DNA from 3 places in the Methylocystis heyeri genome. Region 3 is predicted to be linked to each of the others. Evidence: predicted binding sites of a transcription regulator. Region 3 holds the regulator's gene; each other region holds the start of a gene.
The links. The regulator PhoB, encoded in region 3, activates phosphate uptake and scavenging genes when phosphate is short. The targets are predictions, from matches to a motif close to TGTCATNNANCTGTCAT.

Region 1 (3,277 bases), 1.6 Mb from region 3:
GGGCGAGGGCGACCGCGATCTTCACCCAGGTGGGGATGAATTTCGTCGCCTTGTCGATGACGCCTTTATAGGCGGCCAGCGTGTCCTTTTCGGCGGCGGTCAGCTGAGCTTCCTTGTCCTTGGCGAGGAAGCGCAAGGCTTCGGAAGCGAGATAGATGTCGTTGCGGGTGTTGCCGACGGTCGCGAACGGGATCTTGGAGATCGCGCCGTAACCTTCGATCTGGCGCGAAATGTCGCGGATCAGAGCCGCGAGCGAAGGATAGGTTCCCTCGTTGAGCTCGTGTTTGGCGACATAATTGGTCACCGCCGCACGCGGGTCGCCGATGATCTGGTAGCCGGCGGCCTTGGCTTCCACCACCTTGGAGGCGGCGAGCGAAGCTTTGGAGAATTCCGCCACATGGCTCGCCGGCAAGGCGCGGTTGAGCGCATAGGCGGTGGGAACCGTGCCGATCAGGATCAGCATGATGAGGCCCATGCCCTTCTGCCCGTCGTTCGAGCCGTGAGCGAAGGACACGCCCGTGCAGGTCAGGATCAGCAGGCCGCGAATCCACCACGGCGGAGGCGTCTGGCCCTTGGGCTCGGAGTAGAGCTCGGGCTTGCGCACCAGGAACTTGAGAATGAGCAGCAGTCCCGCGGCGCAAGCGAAGCCGACGAGAGGCGAGAGCAGCAGCGAATAGCCGATCTCGGTCGCCTTCCCCCAATCGACGCCGGAGGTTCCGTCACGACCGCGCATCAGGGCGTTGGCGATGCCGACGCCGATGATGGAGCCGATCAGCGTGTGGGAGCTCGATGCGGGCAGGCCAAGCCACCAGGTGCCGAGGTTCCAGATGATCGCGGCGATCAGCAGGGCGAACACCATCGCGAAGCCGGCGCTGGAGCCGACCTGGAGGATGAGCTCCACCGGCAGCAGCGAAACGATGCCGAAGGCGACCGCGCCGGTCGAGAACAGCACGCCGAGAAAGTTGAAGAAGCCGGACCACACCACCGCGATGTTGGGCTTCAGCGAATGGGTGTAGATGACGGTCGCGACCGCATTGGCGGTGTCGTGAAAGCCGTTCACGAATTCGAAGCCGAGCGCGATCAGCAGCGCCACGCCGAGCAGAACGAAGGGGAGCATGGTGGTGACCGGCGCGCCGGCGTCCTGAAGATCGCGATAGATGCTCCAGGCGGTATAGGCGAGGCCGAGCGCCGTGATTCCGAGGAAAGCGAGAACCCCCTGAACGCCCGTGGGCTGATCCAGCTTGGGTTTGGGGTCATGCGACCCTGCATCGACGCGCAAACCCGCGTCGGAAGCGAGCGATGTCATTTATTGCTCCAGTCAAGTGCATATTAATGCATGAGGTCCCTAGCCGCGCGCCACGACAGATACATGACATTCCGATGACGGTTGTTGTCGACTCGCGCTCTTCCGGCCAGAATGCGCCGGCCCCCTTACATTGTTTTGCAGATTGAAGGCCTTGCGGCCGAATGCATTATAAATACGCGCTATATAGAGGTTTTTCGCTCCGCAGCGCCTCTCTCGACCCTATGCGCCGAGCGCGTTACAGCGGGTTTACGCGACCCGGCGGATAAAATCCGTCACGCAGGCAATCGTCGGGGCGTCGAGCAGCAGCGGCGCATGGGCTTGCCCCGCGATCGTATGCCGCTCCATGCGCGGCGCGCGCGCGGCCATCCGCTGAAGGATGTCCGGCGTCAAAATATCGGAGTTTTCGCCCCGGAGCGTCAGAAGCGGCCCCTGCGCCAGGGCGTCGAACCCGTTCCAAAAATCATAGGGCTCCATGTCCTCGGCGACGTCGTCCAGAGTATGGGCGAGCGCCGGATCGTAACGAAACGCCATTCTCCCGTTCTTCTCTTCGAAAGTATGTCTCGCGAAGATTTCCCACTCCCCGGCGGTCACGGCCGAGAATTTCTCGCCGGCGGTGAGGCGCATGAGGCCTATGGCGTCATCCAGGGTCGCAAGAGCGGGCAGCTTGCCGACGTAACGCTTGATCGCCATGAGGCCCTTGACCGGGATTTCGGGGCCGATGTCGTTCAGGACGCCCGCGCGCACGAGGCCCGGGAAAGCCCCCGCGAGTCGCATCATGTGCAGGCCGCCGCGCGATGTTCCGACAAATATGGCGCTGGAGACGCCCGCATCGGCGAGGAAGCGCAATATGTCGTCCTGCTCGACGCTGAGATCGTAATGCCGCCAGTCTTCATCCCATTGGGAGGCGCCGCGCCCGCGATGGTCGAGCGCCAGCACGCGCCGCCCCTGCTCCGCCAGCGCCGGGGCCAGAAAGTCGAAGTCATCCGCAGGCCGGGCGAGCCCCGGCAGGCAGACGACCGGCGCGAGCCCTTCGTCCGGCGACGGCCAATCGAAATAATGAAGCGTGAGCCCGTCGGCGGATCGGTAAAACCGGCTTTGAGGATGCGCTACGGCGTCAAGCATATCCATGATCCTGAAATTTGCCTGCGTTGACAGGGGAACAGAAGAGAATCGCCCTCCGCAATGTAGTTAATCATGGAGCCGCTGCGCGCGTTCCGCCATCCTCCTTTCGGGGCGCGGGCCAGGGTCATCGGGCGGATGGAGTTCCTCGATCGAGGCCGGCGGCTTGACTTCCCCTCATGTTACAGCCAGTTTCCGCGCGCTCGCGGCAAGCCGAAAAATCACCCTCAAGGGAAAGTCTCGAACACTCCCATGCGCGCCTATCTCGACTTCGAAAAGCCGGTCGCCGAACTTGAAACAAAGGTCGAGGAACTTCGCCAGCTCGCGAGCCAGGGGGACGCCGTCTCCATTTCCGAAGAGCTGAACAAGCTGGAGGCAAAAGCCTCCAAAGCGCTCGTCGATCTCTATGCGACGCTGACGCCCTGGCAAAAGATTCAGGTGGCCCGTCACCAGGAACGCCCCCATTTCTCCGATTACGTCCGCCAGCTCCTCGTCGATTTCACCCCGCTCGCCGGCGACCGCGCCTTTGGAGAGGACCACGCCGTCGTGGGAGGCTTCGGCCGGTTCCGGGGCCAGCCCGTCTGCATCATAGGCCAGGAGAAAGGCTCCGACACCCAGAGCCGCCTGCGACATAATTTCGGCATGGCCCGCCCCGAGGGCTACCGCAAGGCGGTGCGCCTCATGGAGCTCGCCGACCGGTTCGACATTCCGGTGATTTCTCTCGTCGACACCGCCGGCGCCTTTCCCGGCATCGACGCCGAGCAGCGCGGACAGGCCGAAGCCATCGCGCGCTCCACCGACGTCTCGCTGCAGCTCGGCGTTCCCAATGTGGCGGTGATTCTCGGCGAAGGC
Region 2 (3,277 bases), 1.8 Mb from region 3:
TGAACAAGGTGCGCCGCGACGCCGAGAAGCCCGCCTTGGAGGAGAGTGAATTGCCCGAGGAAACGGCGGTGGAAAGGTTGCTGGGCGTCTGGGCCGTCGCCGTTCCGGGGATCTGGTAGCGCTGCCACGAATTGTTCATGGAAAGCGACGGCCACAGGGCTGAGCTGGCGATGCGCGCATTGGCGTCGGCTTGATCTATGCGCGCGACGGCTGCGGCTATGTCGAAATTGTTGGCGACGGCTTCGTCTACAAAGCCCAGCAATTCGGGCGAGCCGAATCTGCCGGCGAAATCATGCGCCGATCCGATAGAGGGCGCCGATTTCGGCTTGGCCGCCCGGAAACGTTCGGGCAAAGGCGTGCTCGGATCGGGCTTTTCCCAATCGAGGTCGCAGCCGGTGAGGCAAGTGGTTGTCGCAAGCATGACGAACAAACCGGAGCGTCTGGAAAGTCGGGACAGGCTCTGCAAGGTGGCTTTCCGATTTCTCCAAGTGGTATCAGGGTTCTAGCGAATGCCTATCATTTTACTAGACTAAAACCGGCCGGTTGCAAAGACTGGCGCAGCGCCGGGAGGGCTTTCAGCGAGGCGTTCGCGAGGTTGATGGGGCAGGGCCGAGGGAGCTCCCCTTCGCGGCTCCGATTATGGCGTTGTTTTCACATGCAGGCCGATCGGGTAGGCGGCGAGGCCTCCCTTTCTCGCCTCAGTATGTATGGCCGAGAGATGTGACGTCGTTTTGTTGTATATGGCCCTGCTATTGCTCGTTTGTGTCTGCCGGGTTGCGGGTCCGGGCGGCAGGCGTGTGAGATCGCCCGGGCCGGAGCCCCGTCCGTTTGGAGGGCGCCGCGCCGGCGGGCTGATCGCCATCGGAGCCGAACCTCTAGCGAAACCAGACAAAAAGAATAGAGAAACCCAGCGCCAGAATCAGGCCGATGATGACGCTTCTGAGAAAGCCGCCCTCGAATTCTTCCATTTGCTCCAGCTCCCGGCCGCCGCGCCCCCTGCACGGGGCGGGCATCCTCGCCGCTCTCGTCTCAGCCTAGCATGACCTTTCTCAGAGGCAATCATTTCAGCTTCATGCGCCCTATGCGCGGTTGCGAGGCCGCGCGCCGCCGCCGGGTGAAAATCGCGCCGAACCGAAATTCTGTGCAAAAGGCCCAAAACCAACGGGCCGCGGGTTCAGAGGCTCAGTCGAATCGCGCAGAAGCTCGATCCTGTCACATAGGCGTCATGGACTTCGTTTGACAAACCGACGGCGGGAAGCCTATCGCCGCCCCGCGGCGTCGCTCTCGCCTCTCGACGCGCTTACGCTCCAGGTCCCCAGGGAGAACCCGATGAATTTTTTCCAGCGCTTCACGTTCCTGTTCTCGGCGCCGGTCTTCGACGCCGACGATCTCGAGGGAATGCGCTTCAAGGAGATCATCGCCTGCATCGAGCGGATGGGCTTCCAGGTGGTGAAGGCCCGGCGCCTCGAGGATGCGGAACTCGCCGTCCAGACCGACGCCGCCATCGGCTGCATGGTGGTGGACTGGGGCAAGAAGGGTCTCGAAGGAAAGGCGGCGTCCCTCATCAACCTGATGCGTTCGCGCGGCCTGGACATGCCTATCGTCATTCTCGTGCGGCGCAAGCGGTTCGAAGACATCCCGGTGGAAGTGCTGGACTTCATCGACGGCTATGTTTTTCTCGCCGAGGAGACGCCAGAGTTCATCGCCAAGAATCTGGTCAGCCGGCTCAAGCAATATGCCGAAACCCTGAAAACCCCGTTTTTCGGGGCCCTGGTGGACTATGCCGAAGAAGGCAACCAGCTCTGGACCTGCCCCGGCCACAACGGCGGGATTTTCTACAGCCGCAGCCCCATCGGCCGCATCTTCATGGAGCATCTGGGCGAAGCGGTGTTCCGGGACGATCTCGACAACTCCGTTCTCGAACTCGGAGATCTTCTCACCCATGAGGGGCCGGCTCTCGCCGCGCAGAAGTCGGCCGCGGCGATCTTCGGAGCCGAGAAAACCTATTTCGTGCTCAACGGCACTTCGTCGTCCAACAAGATCGTGCTCTCCAATCTCATTGCCGAGGACGACCTCGTCCTGTTCGATCGCAACAATCACAAGGCGGCGCATCACGGCGCGCTCCTGCTCAGCGGCGGCGTGCCGATCTTCCTGCCGACCGACCGCAACGCCTTTGGGCTCATCGGGCCGATCTGGGCCGAGGCCTTCGACGAGACGAAGCTGAGAGAGCGCATTCGCGACAATCCTCTGGTGCAGGACAAGGAAGCCTGGAAAAAGGAGCGCCCTTTCCGTGCGGCGGTGATCGAGCAATGCACCTATGACGGCACGATCTACGACGCCCAGACCATCGTCGACCGCATCGGCCATCTTTGCGATTATATCCTGTTCGACGAAGCCTGGGCGGGGTTCATGAAGTTCCACCCTCTCTATGAACGCCGCTTCGCGATGGGGCTCAAGAATCTGGGGCCGGAATCGCCGGGCGTGGTCGCCACCCAGTCGACGCACAAGCAGCTGGCCAGCTTCTCCCAGGCCTCGCAAATCCATGTGCGGGATCGTCATATTACCGGGCAGAAGCGCAGGGTGGAGCACAAGCGCTTCAACGAAGGCTTCATGCAGCACGCCTCGACATCGCCATTCTATCCGCTGTTCGCTTCGCTCGATGTCGGCGCCCAGATGATGAAGGGCAGATCGGGAGAGGTCCTGTGGGACGACACGGTTCGCCTCGGCATCGAATTGCGCAAGAAGCTGCGCGCCATCAAGCGCGAGTTCGACGAGAAAGAGCGTGACTCGACGCGGCGCTGGTTTTTCGACCCCTTCGTGCCCGACCGCATCACCATACCGGATGTCGCGCGCGAGGACGGCGGCGTGCATGACGTCGCCTGGGAAAGCATCCCGACCGACCAGCTTGCGCGACATGCCCGATATTGGGAGCTTGCCCCCGGCGCAGCCTGGCACGGCTTCACTCATGTCGAGCAGGGCTTCGCCATCACCGATCCCTGCAAGCTCACTCTGCTTACGCCCGGCTTCGACCGCAAGACCGGCGCCTATGAGGCCCATGGCGTGCCGGCGCCGGTGGTTGCACAATATCTGCGCGAGAATCGCGTGGTTCCCGAGAAAAACGATCTCAATTCCCTGCTTTTCCTGCTTACGCCCGGCGTCGAGTCGAGCAAGGCGGGAACGCTGGTCAGCGCGCTCGTGGCCTTCAAACGGTTGCATGACGACAATGCGCTGCTCGACGACGTCATGCCCGAATTCGTGGCGAAGCGCCCCAAACGCT
Region 3 (3,277 bases):
ATGGAAACGTGTCAGATCGGCCGCCGCCGAAGGGGTCGAAAAACAAAGCGCCGCCCGAGAGGGCGGCAGGGTCCGCGCATACTAGGATTTTGCGCTCTGATGGTCAAACCCGGCGACGCTTTTTGCGCCGGTCGCGACCGCGAATCCGCAACGGGTGAGTCCTGCGCGCCACAGTGCGGACTCAATGACGCATGAGAAGCCTGTGGGGAACTGGCTTTGGCTTGCCAGCGACTCTTGCGCGTGATTCATTGGCGAGAGTAACGTTCACGGCAGCGCTGACGGGCTTCCGTCGCGCCGTAATTTTCTCGCGAGTTCGAGTGGGTGTCTATCGCTGCCGGTCCATGCCGGCTTCAGCGAATGCTGGCCGATTCTCGATCAGACAGCGCGCCGGTCGTTTGCGGCCGGCCCTCGAATGGAGACAAACCATGTCTTGGACCGAAGAACGCGTCGAGCTCCTCCGGAGACTCTGGAACGAAGGGCTCAGCGCCAGCCAGGTTGCAGCCGAATTGGGGCCGGGCGTCACAAGAAACGCCGTCATAGGCAAGATCCACCGGTTGGGACTGGCCGAACGCGCCAAGGCGCCGGCCTCTCCGCGCCCGCGCGCCGCAAAGCCGCCGCGCGTTCAGCAGCCCGCCGCGCGGACGCAAAGCGCGCCGGTGATGGGCAATGTCGCTCTTGCCTACTCGCCTCGCCCGGTGGTCGCGATAGCTCCCCAGGTGGAAGAGGAGGATGTCGTGGTGCCGCTGACCGCGCGCGTGACGCTGATGGAGCTGCGGGAGTCGATGTGCCGATGGCCGATGGGCGATCCCACTGCGTCCGAATTCCGTTTTTGCGGGGCCAAGTCTCCCATCGGCGCCGGTCCCTATTGCAGCCATCATGCGGGCATCGCCTATCAGCCGGCGCAGGACCGGCGGCGGCGGGATCACGCGCGCATCGCTCGCTAGAGCGCGTTCCGTTCAAACGCAGTCGGACGCGCTCCAGATCTCAGTGACGGAGCATGTTCTTTCCCAAAAACCGCTTCGCACTTTTTGGGAAAATGCTCCGACCCGCGCTCGGCGCCGAACGGTCGGGGCAGCCCTGGCCCCACCCAATTTCGCCCGGCAAATCGCGCAGGCTCTCAAGCCGATGCGATCGAACCTTTATTCATCGGAGAGCGATAGACGGGGACCCGACGATTTCGTTCGGCGGTCGCGCCGTCCGGAGTCTTTTCATGATTCCATGGAAACATGAAAAGACTCCGGGTCGTTGTTTTAACGCGTTTCCCACGCCGAACAGGCATGCGCTTCGGCTGCAAACGCTCTAGTTTCGGCCGAAGGTTTCATCGAAAGAATAGCCCGCTCCCCGCACGGTGCGGATCGGGTCTTTCTCGCGGCTGCGTATCAGCGCCTTGCGCAGCCGTCCGACATGAACGTCCACGGTGCGTTCGTCGATTTCGGCGGACATTCCCCAGACGCTGTCGAGAAGCTGGGCCCTGGTGAACACGCGCCCCGGCTTTTCCATGAAATATTCGAGCAGACGAAACTCGGTGGGGCCGAGGTGGATTTCCCTCCCGCCCCTTTTCACCCTTCGGGTTTCCCGGTCGAGATCGATGTCCCCCGCGGTGAGGCGGCTCGCGACCCGTTCGGGGCGGGCGCGGCGAAGAAGAGCGTGCACCCTCGCCATGAGTTCGGGAGTCGAGAAAGGCTTCACCACATAATCGTCGGCGCCGACCGAGAGCCCGCGAACTCTCTCGCTTTCTTCGCCGCGTGCGGTCAGCATGATGATCGGCATGTCGCGGGTGTCGTCCCGGGCGCGCAGACGCCGGCAGATCTCGAGGCCCGACACGCCGGGGAGCATCCAATCCAGTATCACGAGGTCCGGCGGCGCCTCCGCGAGGCGAAGCTCGGCCTCGTCGCCGCGGTCGACATGCTCCACGATGAAACCCTCCGCCTCCAGATTATAGACGAGCAGAAGCGCGAGAGAGGATTCATCCTCGACGACCAGAATGCGCGGCGCCCTGTCGTTGGCCGTGTCGCGCATCGGCGAAGTTCGCAGATCATTCATGCCGTTTTCTCACATCAAAGCGGAGCGGCGGGAGGAATCGCGCCGCCGCCGTCAGGGGACCGCGTTTTCGGCCGGTCCGTCGGCATGGGTTCGCCGGTGACGAGGTAGATCACGGTCTCCGCTATATTGGTGGTGTGGTCGCCGATCCGCTCCAGGTTCTTCGAGCAGAACAGCAGATGCGTGCAGAAGGAGATGTTGCGCGGGTCTTCCATCATGAAGGTGAGAAGATCGCGAAAGACGGAGTCTTCCAGCGCGTCGAGTTCCGCGTCGTTGATCCAGACCGAACGCGCGCGCTCGACGTCGCGCTGGGCGTAGGCGTCCAGGGCGTCCTTGAGCTGGAGCGCCGCGACGTCGTGCATCGACTTGAGGCCGATGATCGCGCGCGGCAGGCGCGCCTCGCCGGCGATCTTCACCGTTCGCTTGGCGATATTCTTGGCGAGATCGCCCACCCTTTCGAGATCTCCCGAAATGCGGATCGCTGCGATGCACTCGCGCAGGTCGATGGCGAGAGGCTGGCGCCGCGCGATGGTCAGGATCGCGCTCTCCTCGATGTCGCGCTGCAGGGCGTCGAGTCGCGCATCCGCCACGACGACGCGCTGCGCCAGGGTCACGTCGAAAGCGGCGAGCGCGTCCATGGCTTCCGCCAGCATTTTTTCCGCGATGCCGCCCATTTCCGCGATTCTGCGGCCGAGCGTCTCGAGGTCCCGGTCATAGGATTTAACGATATGGTCGCTCATTTTTCTTTCCTCGACCGCTTTTTGGAAGGCCGCAAAGGACTCAACCGAAACGTCCTGTGATGTAATCCTGGGTACGCTTTTGTTTCGGGTTGGAGAAAACCTCGTCGGTTTCGCCAAACTCGACCAGCTCGCCCAGATACATGAAGGCGGTGTAGTCGGACACTCGGACCGCCTGCTGCATGTTGTGGGTGACGATGGCGATGGTGTAGCGATCGGACAGCTCGTCGATGAGCTCCTCGACCTTCGCCGTGGAGATGGGATCGAGCGCCGAGCACGGCTCGTCGAAGAGGATCACCTCCGGCTGGATGGCGACGCTGCGCGCGATGCAGAGGCGCTGCTGCTGCCCGCCCGAGAGGCCGAGACCGCTCATATGGAGCTTGTCTTTGACTTCGTCCCAAATGGCGGCTCCGCGGAGCGCCTCCTCGACGCGTTCGTCCAGCGCAGCTTTCGAAATCTTTTCATAGAGGCGAATGCCGAAAGCGATGTTTTCGTAAATC

Region 1: H2LOC_RS02280 (inorganic phosphate transporter) is a predicted target of PhoB. The motif match lies at 1,359-1,375, and genes of this name have one in related genera.
Region 2: H2LOC_RS07330 (Orn/Lys/Arg family decarboxylase) is a predicted target of PhoB. The motif match lies at 1,211-1,227, and genes of this name have one in related genera.

What each region holds. Positions count from the first base shown of each region.
Region 1 covers NZ_CP046052.1:527,437-530,713, reverse strand. The annotation lists gene H2LOC_RS02280 (inorganic phosphate transporter) at 1-1,306, opposite strand, end outside; gene H2LOC_RS02275 (alpha/beta fold hydrolase) at 1,553-2,428, opposite strand; gene H2LOC_RS02270 (acetyl-CoA carboxylase carboxyltransferase subunit alpha) at 2,678-3,277, shown strand, end outside.
Region 2 covers NZ_CP046052.1:1,630,865-1,634,141, reverse strand. The annotation lists gene H2LOC_RS07335 (efflux transporter outer membrane subunit) at 1-421, opposite strand, end outside; gene H2LOC_RS07330 (Orn/Lys/Arg family decarboxylase) at 1,330-3,277, shown strand, end outside.
Region 3 covers NZ_CP046052.1:3,478,307-3,481,583, forward strand. The annotation lists gene H2LOC_RS15810 (GcrA family cell cycle regulator) at 426-944, shown strand; gene phoB (phosphate regulon transcriptional regulator PhoB) at 1,300-2,043, opposite strand; gene phoU (phosphate signaling complex protein PhoU) at 2,058-2,780, opposite strand; gene pstB (phosphate ABC transporter ATP-binding protein PstB) at 2,821-3,277, opposite strand, start outside.